One region of the Clostridium felsineum DSM 794 genome, then DNA from elsewhere that is predicted to be linked to it. Evidence: riboswitches for the same ligand, from Rfam matches in the RefSeq annotation. Region 1 holds a riboswitch; the other holds the start of a gene.
The links. Region 1 has a riboswitch for S-adenosylmethionine ahead of CLFE_RS05885 (O-acetylhomoserine aminocarboxypropyltransferase/cysteine synthase family protein). Riboswitches for the same ligand answer to the same signal wherever they lie in the genome.
Positions count from the first base shown of each region.

Region 2: it holds a riboswitch for S-adenosylmethionine, as region 1 does, so the genes downstream of both, metA (homoserine O-acetyltransferase MetA) here and CLFE_RS05885 (O-acetylhomoserine aminocarboxypropyltransferase/cysteine synthase family protein) in region 1, are expected to answer to the same signal.

Region 1 is NZ_CP096980.1:1,258,903-1,266,728, reverse strand. Features, by position in the region: gene CLFE_RS05915 (glutaredoxin family protein) at 202-432, shown strand; gene rd (rubredoxin) at 469-633, shown strand; gene CLFE_RS05905 (hypothetical protein) at 755-952, shown strand; gene CLFE_RS05900 (spore coat protein) at 971-1,273, shown strand; gene CLFE_RS05895 (hypothetical protein) at 1,520-2,047, shown strand; gene CLFE_RS05890 (DMT family transporter) at 2,197-3,129, opposite strand; gene CLFE_RS05885 (O-acetylhomoserine aminocarboxypropyltransferase/cysteine synthase family protein) at 3,244-4,527, opposite strand; SAM riboswitch class I at 4,640-4,748, opposite strand; gene CLFE_RS05880 (prepilin peptidase) at 4,851-5,618, opposite strand; gene CLFE_RS05875 (Spo0E family sporulation regulatory protein-aspartic acid phosphatase) at 5,615-5,806, opposite strand; gene CLFE_RS05870 (AIM24 family protein) at 5,893-6,648, opposite strand; gene CLFE_RS05865 (MTH1187 family thiamine-binding protein) at 6,679-6,981, opposite strand; gene CLFE_RS05860 (M24 family metallopeptidase) at 7,012-7,826, opposite strand, start outside.
Region 2 is NZ_CP096980.1:2,426,698-2,434,523, forward strand. Features, by position in the region: gene purB (adenylosuccinate lyase) at 69-1,499, shown strand; gene CLFE_RS11460 (L,D-transpeptidase family protein) at 1,584-2,417, shown strand; gene CLFE_RS11465 (ATP-dependent Clp protease adaptor ClpS) at 2,579-2,878, shown strand; gene clpA (ATP-dependent Clp protease ATP-binding subunit ClpA) at 2,882-5,134, shown strand; SAM riboswitch class I at 5,213-5,314, shown strand; gene metA (homoserine O-acetyltransferase MetA) at 5,419-6,324, shown strand; gene CLFE_RS11480 (carbohydrate-binding protein) at 7,301-7,826, shown strand, end outside.

The sequences.
Region 1 (7,826 bases):
CTTAGTAATTTTAAATATATTCCTTATTGGTTGCGATTATTTTTCACATAAAAGTATATACTATTATCCTAGATATATTTTAAATTTAACTATTGCATTATTTTGGATAAGTGCTATAATATAGTTAAACAATAATTATTATTATTTAATATAAATTATTAAATATTGAAAGTGAGGCGAAGCTGCTTAGCAGCAAATATTATGGTAAAAGTATACTCAACAACAACATGCCCTTGGTGCACAAAAGCAAAATCTTACTTAGCTTCTAAAAATATAGATTTTATAGATGCAAATGTTCAAGACGATATGAATGCAAGAGATGAAATGTTAAATTTATCTCATCAAAATGGTGTTCCTGTAATAAATATAGATGGAAATATAGTAATAGGATTTGATAAAGCTAAGATTGATGAACTTTTAAATTTAAGCTAATTTTTTAAAGTATATTATGTAATGGAGGTAATATCAATGAAAAAATATGTTTGTGTAGTATGTGGATATATTTATGATCCTGCTGAGGGTGATCCTGATAATGGAGTTAATCCAGGTACTTCTTTTGAAGATGTTCCTGATGATTGGCTTTGTCCTTTATGCGGAGTTGGAAAAGATCAATTTGAAGTAGTTGAAGACTAATATTAAAAATAAGAGAGCGGATATCCTTATTATATCGACTCTCTTATTTTTTTGTATACATTTATTAAAATTACGTATAATAATTTTAATAAATATAATAAAACTTTATGGAGGGATTTTTATGCAATCTTCTAAACTAGCAGCTTTTGAAATTCTTCATTTAACTAAATTACTACATAGCGAAATAACTACATATAAAAAGATGGATTCCACATTAAAAATGGTTACAGATGATGAATTGAAAGGATTTTTAAGTAAAATTAAAGACAAGGAAAAAGCAAATATACAATCTATACAAAATTTCATAGGTGATCAATAATAAACTGGAGGGACTTTTATGAAAATAATATCAAACTTAACAGGAACAGATGATAAAACTCTTACTAATGCCAATATAGCTTCTGATTTCACGACAAATTTAGATGATACCATAATTTCTTTGTCAACAGCCACTTGTCAAGCAATAAATCCTCAATTAAGGCAAGTACTTGATTCTCAGCTCGTATCAGCTATAAATACAAAACATGAACTATTGGATATGATGGTAAAGAAATCTTGGTATTCTCCTTTTGATGATCCAACAAAACAACTAAAAGACAGCTATATTGATGCCAAACGCATAATGGAAACCGAAAATTAAAACGCCAGTAAAAAGTACTGACGTTTTGAGGAGGACAATATCTATATATCTTTATAGTAATAATATAATATAAATATGTACTATGTATTTATATTATAAAAACAATTTATTAATAATAAATTAATCCACATATACAATATATTTCCTGATTTTATTCAGTATATATATACTTTTTGAGTAAAATTTGTAAACTTCTCCTGGTTAATTTCATAGTATATTCATGAAGTTAATTTTCAGGAGGATTTTATGTATTACAATAAATATATATGTGCAGACATGTCAACAGATGAGCCTCTACCTTCAAATGAGGATAACCGCCATCACCATCATCATAATAGTTCACAGGAAAATAATCATAAGCAAGAGGACGAAGATTATAATATGGATTTTCATTCTTGCCCTTTTATGAATTACTTACCTATTATGTCTAACAAAAAATCAAGCAATAAAAATTCATTTTATCCTATGATGAATCCTGCAGGAGTTCAAAATATGTGTCCTTTTTATGCTATGTTTCAAAACATGAATAATTTTCAAATGCAACAAGACTATGACTGTCCTACCTGTGGCAATAGAGATTCATATGATGATGATACCTACTATTATGATGATTTTGACTCATCCTATAATGATGATTTTATTGATACCGATTATATTAGTGAACCTTTATATGATGATGAAGAATATAGACATCATCACAAAAGGAGAAGACGTAGAAGACCAATTTGTCCTTATTATCCACATTGCAAGAGTATGTGCTGTCACCATCGTTAATTTTTAATATATTCTTTAATATCCCAAGTTCATTTTATTAAATAACTTGGGATATTTTTTATATTCTTATTATTAAAAAATGCTCCATTTTCCATAACCATATATGAGTAGTAAAATTTTAAAAATAATGTAACGTATTGCTTTAAAGACTAACTTTTCACTTTAGTTTTTTCTGCATATACAAGCACTATTCCAAAACATACTAAAATAAGTGCTATTAAATTTTTCACTTCAAAAATATTTTCTTTTAAGAATATACCGGATAGGAGTACTCCAAATATAGGAACTAAAAAATTAAAAATTGATATTATTCCAACCTTATTATATTTAAGGAGTGCTGCCCACAATGAAAAAGCTGTTGCCGAAAGTAATGCCAAATAGATTAATAATGTTACTGCCTTAACATTAAAACCTGATAAATTTCCTCCATTAACAAAACCTAAACCAGCAAGAAAAATTCCTCCTATAAAAAGCTGATAGCCTGTTACTATCATAGAATCCAATTTTTGGGTTATTCTTTTTCCGTATATACTTGAAGCTGAAAGTACAAGTGCCGCTAACATAATAAAGCCCTCCCCCATAAAAGAAAAGGAAAATTTCAGTATATCAGAATTAAAATTTGCAATTATAACTCCTGCAAAACCTATAATACAGCCAAGAATTCTACTGATATTAAGCTTATCGTTTTTATATATAAAATTAGCTAGTATTATACTAAAAAAAGTTCCTGTACTATTCATTATTGAACCTTTAGTTCCTGTTGTATATCCAAGTCCTACATAAAAAAATATGTATTGAAGAAGCGTTTGTGTAAGTCCTAAAATAATAATTTGCAATACATTTTTTTTATTAAAAATTTTCATATCCTTGTGAAGTATTATTGATATGACTATTACCATTATTCCTGCTAAAGCAAATCTATATCCTGCAAATACAAATTCACTAGGTACATCATTTGCCTTTATACAAAATAGCTTGTACCCTATTTTTACTCCTGGATAAGCACTTCCCCAAAGAAAACAACATATTGTGGCAAATATCACAACAAGTTTTTTATCGGTAAAAATATTTTTAGAATTCATTTTTTAGCACCCTTTCATTTTCTCACTAAAAAATCGCTAAAGATGACACATCTTCAGCGACTTTTATAGATGTCATTATATATTATATAATAACATAATTACATATATATTCAATTATGCTTGTTCAAGAGCTTGATTCAAATCCCATATTAAATCATCTGCGTCCTCTACTCCAATTGATAATCTTATCATGTCTGGAGTTACACCTGCTGCTCTTTGTTCTTCTTCATTAAGTTCAGCATGTGTTGTGCTTGAAGGATGTATAACAAGTGACTTTGCATCTGCAACATTTGCTAGAAGAGAGAATAATTTAACACTGTTTATGAATTTCTTTCCTGCTTCAAGTCCTCCCTTTATTCCAAAAGTAAATATTGAACCCGCTCCTTTTGGAAGATATTTTTTAGATAATTCTCTATATGGACTTTCCTCTAATTCGGGGTAGTTTATCCATGAAACCTTTGGATGATTTTTTAGAAATTCAACTACTTTTCTTGTATTCTCAACATGCTTTTGAACTCTAAGTGAAAGTGATTCTAGCCCTTGTAGAAAATAGAATGCACTTTGTGGACTAAGTGTTGCTCCTGTATTTCTTAAAAGTTGAACTCTTGCTTTTAATGCAAATGCAGGTGCACCCAAATCAGCATATACAAGTCCATTATAGCTCTTATCTGGTGTTGTAAAATCAGGGAACTTACCGCTAGCTCTCCAATCAAATTTACCACCATCAACTATAATTCCACCTATTGTAGTTCCGTGTCCTCCAATAAATTTTGTTGCTGAATGTACAACTACATCTGCTCCAAATTCTATCGGTCTTATAAGATATGGTGTACCAAAAGTATTATCTATTATAAGTGGTATTTTATTTTCATGTGCTATTTTAGCTACAGCTTCTATATCAAAAACATTTATTCTTGGATTTCCAATAGTTTCTCCATATACAGCTTTCGTTTTATCATTTATTGCTTTTCTTATATTTTCAGGATTATCTGGATCTACAAATACAACTTTTATTCCAAGCTTCTTAAGAGTAACCCCAAATAATTCATATGTTCCACCGTATAAAGTACTTGCTGCGACAATTTCATCTCCAGCACTTGCTACATTTAAAATTGCATAAGTAATTGCTGCAAGTCCTGATGCCGTTGCAAGACCAGCAACTCCGCCCTCAAGAGCTGCTACTCTATTCTCAAATACATCAGTAGTTGGATTCATTATTCTTGAATATACATTTCCAGGTTCCTTTAATTGAAATAAATTTGCTGCGTGATCAGCATTTTTAAATACATATGATGTAGTTTGATAAATAGGTACTGCCCTTGATCCTGTTGTAGGGTCAGCTACTTGACCTGCATGAACCTGTAGTGTTTCAAAACCAAATTTTCTTTCTTCACTCATTTTGAAAATCCCCTTTTTATTTATATTTTCTGTTCTTACTACTAAAAATGTATAAAATTAAATCCCCTTCATAATTGAAGAGGATTTTTATTAACTAAAAAATTTTATAATCCTCTTATCTCTCAAAATTAACTTTGCAGGAATTAACACCATGCATTCAAATGAAAAATGCTGGTTGTTGGGTTTCATAGGGCCAGTCCCTCCACCTCTCTTGATAAGACTTTATCATAACCATATTTAATTTTCCTAGTATTCATATATGAATTACTCAATTCATTTTATGTTTAAATTATATCATGTTATTTCCACCTGTCAATAGATTTTTACAATAAAAAAAAATTATTATAAAAATTCAAAATATTTTGTCCATAGAGAACTGTAACCATTGAAGCAATGGCTATAAATGGAACAAATGCCACATAATCTGTTTTGCTTTTTAACTTTAATAACATCAAAATCATTGATACAGCACCTGCAAGAATAATTGTCATAAATAACATAAGCATGCTAAATTTCATTCCCAAAAATAGACCACACATAAATATAACTTCTGCATCTCCCATACCAAAAACAGTTTTCTTAATAAATGCCTTACCAGCAAAATTTATTAAAACAATTATTCCTGAATATAAAATTGCTGCGAACAAATATTCATGTATACTATTTTTATAAAACAAATTTATTACCATAAAAATCACACCCACTAATATGCCAGGTAAAGTTGTACACAAATACACAACTTGTGTATCAAAATCTATTACTGAAATAATAAACAGCACTGAAAACAAAGCTATATACTTTAATGTTATTAAATTATATCCATATTTTAAATACAGCATTAAAAAAATAGTACCACATAAAATTTCAAAACCAAAATACCTAAATCCTATTTTTTCATTGCAATATCTACATCTGCCTTTTATTATAATATAACTTAATATAGGCATCATATCATACCATTTAAGTTTTTTTCCACATTTAGTACAATGAGATGGAGGATATATAATAGATTCCCCCTTTGGTATTCTTATTGTACATACATTTAAAAAACTTCCAATTATTATTCCTATAACAAATATTATAATAGTCATTTAGCTCTACTGTATCTTTGCCTTATTTTATCTATAATCTTATAATACTCGTTTATTTCTTCATTAAGTATTAAACTATCCTCTAACACTGTTTTATCTGTTAATCTAGTATCTTTAAAGTTTATCTCGTTGTATAACTTACTCCTTAAATTTTCTATACTTTCTAGTAATTTATTTACATTTTTCACATTAAACACCTCCAATGTTATTATTAACATTAGAGGTGTTTTATATTCATTTTTATCTTTATATTTCTTTTACCATGTGCTACCTTTTATTGTATTGGTGCCATAAGTATTCTTCCTGTTCCACGATAAACATTCACTAAGCCTTCACCTGAAACCGCTGAACCAATCAAACTTTTACTTGATTTTTCAACTCTAAACTCTAATGAATCTGACCAAGCAATTGCATAGTTTCCATCAATTCTAACTTCATCTTTTTCAAGTACAAATTCTATAAGCTCATCTCTAGGAACAGGACTCTCTAATACAGCAATTCCCTCACCTTTAAGACATAAATTAAATAAACCTTCTTTACCTAGCATTGCTGAAGAAAGATTAGTTCTCGCTACAACATTTTGCTTTACTCTTGATTCACAAGCAAGAAAAAGTCCGTCATCTATTACCATTCCACCCCAATCAGAAACATCTTCAAGTAAAATATGTCTATATGTAGGTTCTAACATCAATAAACCATTTCCTTGATATTTAGGTTTAATTGCAGATTCTTTTGTTACTTTGGATGATAGAGCCTTACCGAAGAAATCGCCTATTCCTTTAACATCTGCAGCCATACTAACATTTCCTGAAGTCCATTGCATAGCTCCTGCACTTATTGTATAAGCATTGCCATTCAATTCTATCAACACTTGTCTCTTTCTAATGTTCATTTCAGAAGCAAAATATGCAGCCATAGCCCCTGCAGCATTTACACTCAAATCCTTTTTATACTCAAGAACTTTTACATCTCCTTTAGTCTCTACTACTTCTATATTTTTATTTTCAAAAAGATTCTTACATTTTACCATCTATACTCTCCTTTTAATTTATACATTTTACTATTTTAATTTTTCTCTAACAGAATTTAATTTTTGTTCCATAGATGCCTTCTTATCTCTTCTATCATCTATACTTATAGATGTAATAACTCTTTCTGCTCCATTTTTAAAAGGAATTTCATGCATTTTTCTTATAACTTTAATTATTGTATCTAATTCTCCCTCAAATATTGTACACATTGGAGTTAATTGATATTTTATTTCTTTTTCGTCTTTAAGTATATTTTCACATGCTGCCACATAGCTACTTAAACTAGTTGAACCTGTACCTACAGGTATTATTGTTGCTTGTGCAATAGCCAAAATAATCACCCCTACTTCTTAAAAATTTCACTATAATATATTCATATCTCTACTCACATGGTTTAAAACTTCACAGCCTGTTTCCGTTACAACTACTAAATCCTCTATTCTAACTCCATACTTTTCAGGAATATATATACCTGGTTCTATTGAAAATACCATTCCAACTTGTGCCTTTATATCCGAGTTACCTCCTACAGAAGGAAATTCATGATCTTCTATACCAATGTTATGACCTGTTCTATGTGTAAAGTACTCGCCATAACCTTCTTTTTCTATTACCTCTCTAGTAATTTTATCTATATCACTTAATTTAACACCAGGTTTTACTGCATTTTTTCCTGCCTCATTAGCTCTCTTTACTATATCATAAATCTTTTTTGCTTCTTCACATGGTTCTTTATAGAAAAAAGTTCTTGTCATATCAGAACAATAGTTATTATACACTCCTCCCATATCTATAACTATAGAATCTCCTTCTTTTAACTTAGTATCATCCGGCATATGGTGTGGATCTGCTCCATTCTTACCATAACTACAAATAGTTTCAAAAGAAAGCTTCTCTATTCCATTCTTTTGAAAGATTTCTTGTATTACTTTTGCCATTTCTTTTTCTGTTTTACTTTCTTCAATATATTTTATTAGTTCTTCCATAACCTTATCATTTATTTTTGAAGACTCTCTTAAAACTTTTATTTCCTCTTCATCTTTTATCATTCTTACCTCATCTATAATTGGTGAGGAATTAATAAATTTCATATTAGAATTTTCCATAAGTTCTATTAAAAAATGTGCTGGCCAATTCTTATCTATTCCAAGTGTACTATCCTCATTAATTATTTTTA
Region 2 (7,826 bases), 1.2 Mb from region 1:
TTATAAAAAATATATGTTATAATATAAACGAATTTAATAAACATAATATTTATGTACGGAGGTATAATATGAGAAATTCTTATGAAACACCACTTAATAAAAGATATGCGTCTAAAGAAATGAGTTACCTTTTTTCCGACAATATGAAATTTAGAACTTGGAGAAAACTTTGGGTTGCTCTAGCAGAAAGTGAAATGGAATTAGGATTAAATATAACACAAAATCAAGTTGATGAATTAAAAGCTCATATTGATGATATAAACTATGATGTTGCAGAAGAAAGAGAAAAAATAGTAAGACATGATGTAATGAGTCATGTATATGCGTATGGAGTTCAATGTCCATCTGCAAAAGGTATAATACATTTAGGAGCAACTTCATGCTATGTTGGTGATAATGCAGATATGATCATAATGAAAGAAGCTCTTTTAATTGTGAGAAAAAAACTTCTTAATGTAATTTCAAGTTTAAGTAAATTTGCAGTAGATTATAAATCACTTCCTACCCTTGGGTTTACCCATCTTCAACCTGCTCAGCTTACAACAGTAGGTAAGAGAGCTACTTTATGGATTCAAGATTTAATGATAGATTTAGAAAATCTTGATTTTGTAATTGAAAATTTGAAATTAAGAGGAGTTAAAGGAACTACAGGAACTCAAGCAAGTTTTATGGATCTTTTTAATGGAGATCAAGAAAAAATCAAAACTCTTGAGAAAAAAGTAGTTGAAAAAATGGGCTTTAAATCAGCATATGACGTAACGGGTCAAACTTATCCTAGAAAAGTAGATTCTATAGTATTAAATACTCTTTCAGAAATAGCTCAAAGTGCATATAAATTTAGTAATGACTTAAGAATACTTCAAAACATGAAGGAAATGGAAGAACCTTTTGAAAAGAATCAAATTGGATCTTCTGCAATGGCATATAAAAGAAATCCTATGAGATCTGAAAGAATAAGTGCTCTTGCTAGATATATAATAGTAAATTCTCTTAATCCGGCTATAACTTCTGCAACTCAATGGTTTGAAAGAACATTAGATGATTCTGCAAATAAAAGAATTTCTGTTGCTGAAGCTTTCCTAGCATTAGACGGAGTTTTAAATCTTTATATAAATGTATCTTCTAATATGGTTGTCTATGAAAATGTAATAGCTTCTCATGTTAAAAATGAGCTTCCTTTTATGGCCACAGAGAATATTATGATGGAAGCTGTAAAAAAAGGCTGTGATAGGCAAGAACTTCATGAAAAGATAAGAGAATATTCAATGGAAACTGCTAAAAGAATTAAGGCTGAAGGTTTATCAAATGATTTGATAGAAAAAATCAAAAAAGATTCTTACTTTAAGCTAACAGAAGAAGAAATTGATGAAATAATAGATCCAAATAAGTTTGTAGGAAGAGCGCCTTATCAAGTTGAGGAATACATAAACAACTGTGTAAATCCTATTTTGTTAGAAAATAAGAAATATATGGGTTTAGAAGTAAATATTGATGTGTAAATTATTTACATGCGGCAAGTAAAAGTATATAATTAATCATGAGAAAAATATTTTCCTAAATTATTATATATAAAAGGTGGATATATGTTTAACCAAAAAAAAATTATTTTACTTGTCATTATAATTATTTTAACTTTTTCAGGCTGTGGAAATTTGGAGAATAAGACGAAAAATCCAGTAAAATCAAAAAATTTACCTTCAGCCACAAAAAAAGTAAAAGAAGCACCTAAGCCTAAAATTTTTAAGTTGGGTTCTAGCGGAAGTGATGTAAAAAAAATTCAAGACAAACTTAACAATTATGGGTATGCTATTACAGCTGATGGGAAGTTTGGTCCTTCTACGGATTGGGCTGTACGTGATTTTCAATACAAGCACAATATACCTATAGATGGAAGTGTATCAGATCAAACTATGAATTTACTAAAAGAGACACCAACTGATGCAACAAAAGTAAATTCTGCGGTTCAACCTGACGCTAACCCAGAAGTCCAAACAATGAAAGCTGATGCTGAAAATTTAGCTAACTCTAATGATACGCCAACTTTCACCAAATTTTTTATAATTACATCCTTAAAGGATCAAAGAGTGTATGTATTTAATGGAGATCCACATAATTGGAAGCTTATAAATACTTTTGAATGTACATCAGGCTCATCTGAAACACCGACTATAACTGGTCACTTCTATGTAGAAGGTAAAGGATTAGCCTTTAAAACTGAAAATGACGTGGTTTGTAAATACTATACTCAAATTCATGGCAATTATCTTTTTCATAGCATACTCTTTGATAAAAATGGTAATGTAGTTGATGGAACCTTAGGTGCTTCTCTTTCTCATGGTTGTGTCCGTTTGGCACTACAAAATGCTAAATATATTTATGATACAGTACCAATGGGAACAGGGATATGGATATTCTAAAAAAGTAGGATATATGCTGAGTAAAGTATATATCCTACTTTTTTAGAATAGGGAATACTAATACATTATATGTATTAATTATTGTAATAAGATGGTATAATAATATATATATATTGAAAATAAGATAAGATTAATTTAATTTATAATTGGAGTTGTGTATTATGTCTTTAAAAACTTCCTTTGAGGAAAATATGAAACTTAAAATTAAAAAACCTAAAATGTATAAAGTAATACTACATAATGACGATTATACAACAATGGAGTTTGTAATTGAAGTGCTCATTGATGTATTCAATAAAGTCCCTGCAAACGCTGTTAAAATAACCTTTGATGTGCATAAACATGGAATAGGCATAGCAGGAATTTATCCATATGATATTGCATTGACTAAAATAAATGAAGTTGAAAAATTAGCTTCTAAAAATGGATATCCATTGAAGTTGACCATGGGGGAGGTATAGAACTTGAAACTGGATGAAATTGTAAATGAAATTATTACAGCAGCATATAGCGAAGCAAAATTTGATATGCACAAATATTTTACACCTGAACATATTTTATATGCTTCACTATTTTATAATGATGGAATAAACATAATTGTAAACACAGGTGGTTCTGTAGAAAATTTAAAAAAACAACTTGAGAAATATTTCATGAAGAACGTTGAAAAATTAGAATCGGGAGATCCTACTCAAACTGTAGGGGTTGAAAATATAATAAATCAAGCAGCTAATCATGTTTTAGCTAGTGGAAAAGAGATAGTAACCTTAGGTGATATATATGTGGCTATATACGACGATAGTGCGTCTTTTGGAAGCTATTATTTAAAACAGCAGGGTATTACTAGACTTAAGCTTCTAAACTACATTACACATGGAATATCAACAGTAAACAATAGCATTGATAATGAGATAGAACCCTTACCAGAAAACGAATACTTATTTGATGATTATCATGAAGAAGAATCTTCTGCAATGGAAAAATATACAGAAGATATTACTGAAAAAGCAAAAAATGGTCTTATAGATCCACTAATAGGTAGAGAAGATATATTGAAAAAAACACTTCAAGTTTTGTGTAGAAGAAGAAAAAACAATCCTATTCATGTAGGTGAACCAGGTGTGGGTAAAACAGCTATAACAGAAGGTCTTGCAGCTTTAATTGCTGAAAACAAGGTGCCAAATGTTTTAAAAGGTAGTAAGATTTACACTTTAAATATGGGAACCATGGTAGCTGGAACAAAATATAGAGGTGACTTTGAAGAAAGAATAAAAAATGTACTCAATGAAATATCGAAATCTTCAAAACCGATAGTCTATATTGATGAAATACACACAATTATAGGCGCTGGCGCTGTATCAGGTGGAACTGTAGATGCAGCTAATATATTAAAGCCATACTTTACTGATGGTAAAATAAAATTTATAGGTTCAACTACTTATGATGAATACAAAAAAATATTTGATAAAGATAGAGCTTTATCCAGAAGATTTCAAAAAATAGATGTAGGTGAACCAAGCATTAACGAAACCTTTGATATTCTTATGGGTATAAAAACTAAATATGAAGAGTTTCACAATGTACACTATACTAATGCATCCCTTAAAGCAGCAGCTACTCTTTCTTCTAAATGCATAAATGATAGATTTTTGCCAGACAAGGCAATTGATGTAATTGATGAATGTGGAGCAGCAGCTGAAATGAATAGAAAGGGCGATGAGAAGGTATATATAAATGTACGTGATGTAGAGAATATAATATCTTCTATATCAGGTATACCAGTAAAAGATTTATCTAAAAATCAAATAGAGAAGCTTAAGAACTTAAAGAAAAATCTTAAAGGTAAAATTTTTGGTCAAGATAAAGCTTTAGAATCAATAGTTCAGTCTATTAAGAGATCAAGCGCTGGTTTTAATGATGAAGATAAACCTGTAGCAAGTTTTCTTTTCGTAGGTCCAACTGGTGTTGGTAAAACAGAAATATCAAAGCAGTTAGCAAAAGCTCTAAATATAAAGCTTATACGATTTGATATGAGTGAATACCAAGAAAAGCATACTGTTGCTAGGCTAATAGGTTCACCTCCAGGTTATGTAGGCTATGAAGAAGGGGGCCTTTTAACAGATGCAGTGAGAAAGAATCCGTACTGTGTTCTTCTCTTAGACGAAATTGAAAAAGCTCATTCTGATATCTTAAATGTACTTCTTCAAGTTATGGATTACGCAACTCTTACTGATAACAGTGGAAAAAAAGCTGATTTTAGAAATATTATATTAATAATGACCTCTAATGCGGGTGCTTCAGAAATAGGTAAAAATAAAGTTGGTTTTGGAAATAGAGTTGTAGGAGAAGATAATATAGATAAAGAAGTTTCTAAGATATTTTCTCCTGAGTTTAGAAATAGACTTGATGATATAATAATTTTTAATAAAATGGATGAAGATATGGCAGTTCGTGTGGTTAAAAAATCCATAGACGAATTCCAAAAGAAGCTAAGTAAAAAGCATATAAAAATTAAAGTCACAGATGAGTGTGCTAAATGGATTGCAGCTAAAGGCTTAACTTCTAATTATGGTGCGAGAGAAATTTTAAGAATCATACAAGAAAAAATCAAGCCTTACTTTGTAGATGAAGTTCTTTTTGGAAATCTAACAAAGGGCGGAGAAACAGTAATTGATGTAAAAAATGATGCTATAAAATTTCATAATGTAGGTAAATAATGTCTTTTGAATGTTGACAATATATAAAAATTGTACTATAGTATAACTGTTATTTAATGAAAATTATATACGTATTATTTCTTATCAAGAAGGCGGAGGGACTGGCCCAATGAAACCTGACAACCGGCAAATGTACGGTGTTAATTCCTGCAAAACTTATTTAGTTTTGAAAGATAAGAAAACAGTTTATTAATAATAAATTAATTTGTGATTAATAATCCGTTTTTCTTATGAAAGGCGGATTTTTTATATTAAAATTTATTAAGACTAGGACGGTGAACTAAATGCCTATAAAAATACCTGATAATCTTCCAGCAGCAAAAACCTTAAATGAAGAAAATATATTTTTTATGCATGAGAATAGGGCATACCATCAAGATATAAGACCACTTAACATTCTTATAGTGAATTTGATGCCCACTAAAATAATTACAGAGACACAAATATTAAGACTTATTGGAAACTCGCCCATTCAGGTTAATCCAACTTTCATTCATACGCAAACACATAAATCTCAAAACACTTCAGAGGAACATCTGATTAAATTTTATGAAACTTTTGAAGATATTAAAAATTACAAGTTTGATGGTATGATAGTAACTGGTGCTCCTGTTGAAACACTTACTTTTGAAGAAGTAGATTACTGGGATGAACTATGCAAGATTTTTGATTGGTCAGTTACTAATGTAACCTCAACCATACATATATGTTGGGGTGCACAGGCAGGTCTGTATCATCATTATAAAATACCTAAACATAGACTTAATGAAAAAATATTTGGAGTATTTGAGCATCACCTTAATGAAAAAAATATAAAATTAACAAGAGGATTTGATGAGAAATTTTATGCTCCACATTCAAGACATACTTATGTAAAAAAAGAGGATATAGAGAATAATCCTAATATAAGAATTTTAGCTGAATCTGATGAGGCTGGAGCATATATAGTTGCATCTAAAAACGGCAAAAATATCTTTGTAATGGGACATGCTGAATATGATAGTGACACCTTGAATCAGGAATATCTTCGTGATAAAAATCAAGGTATGGATATAAAGCTCCCTAAGAATTATTTTAAAGATGATGATCCAGAGAAGGGACCTATGGTTACCTGGAGAGGTCATGCTAATCTTTTATTTTCTAACTGGCTTAATTACTATGTATATCAAGAAACTCCGTTTGAACTTTAGAAAAGCTATAAAATTCATCTAGTACAATTGTTTGTAGAGATTTTTGATAAAAAATGAGAAATGTTGTTTTTAAGACATAAGCAATAGGGGTAAGGAATTCTCATGTGTTTTAAGAAAAAATAATAATGAATTTAAAGATATAAGCATTACTGAGAGGTAGTGCTTATTTTTATCGTATTATAAATATTTTAATTTAGTATAAATACATAATTGCAAAAGTATATATCGACATAAATAGCATGTGCCAAGCAAACTTTGATAGTATAAGATATTCACTAATGGTGACATAGTAATTATAAGTGATAAAAATAATACTCAATCTGCATATAGAATTTAGACAAACTTACTGTCGAACAGATTTATTATATATCAGCATATTAGCAATGAATCTTGTGTAGCAATATACATGAATATTTTGTTTGTAAATTATGTTTATATAAATAAAATTCACCCAAATTAGTATTTATTAAGTATATATATGATAATTATTGTAAATATGTTAAAAATATGGTATTATTATATTAACTTATTATAGCGAATTAAGAAGAATAATTGTATTAAAATGAAATTCATCAAAATTAACTATTCCAACAAATTATCTTGAGTTTAATTCACAAAGTGATTTTATAAGTGTATTAAAAAATATACAGGACTCACGCCTAAACAATATAGCAAAATTATTATCGTTTAGATTGGACATTAGATGCTTAAAGATAAAACATTTTTTATTCCACTTATCCTTCATTGTGAAACGCTTTTATGTTATGCCATTAGGATACACTTGATTAAATAGCATGTATATTCTTTAGATAGACTATTTATAACGCATAAAATGGATATTATATTGTTATCGAGTGGTCCTAATTTGCATATATCCCTAATCAATCCTGTTTAGATTGTTTTTAAAGTAAGGTGGTGGTAATTTCAGGTCTAATATTATTTTGTGGAATTAAAAAAATAAGGAGGATTATATGTTATGAAAAAAAAGCTATTAAGTTTAGTATTAATTTTTTCAATGATAATTTCATTAGCATATTGTGATTTTTTACCAAATAATAAAACTGTAAACGCCATGACTTCAGATCCTGTGGTATTAAGAGCTGAAAACTATTCGAATATGAGTGGTGTTCAAACAGAAACTTGCTCAGAAGGTGGTAAAGATGTTTCATATATTGATGCAGGAGATTGGATGTCATTTTATTCCGTGAATTTGCCAGTAACAGGACAATATACAGTGGAATATCGAGTTGCATCGTTAAATGGTGGAGGAGTAATAAGTTTAGAGAAATCTGGTGGAAATCCAGTTTATGGTACTGTTAATGTTCCTTCAACGGGCGGATGGCAAAATTGGCAAACTATTTCTCAAACTGTTACATTAAATGCAGGAGCTCAAGACATAGGAATAGGTGTACCAAAAGGGGGATACAACATTGAATGGATAAAATTCACCCCTGTTGGCGATACACCATCACCAGTAACATTAAGAACTGAAAATTATTCAA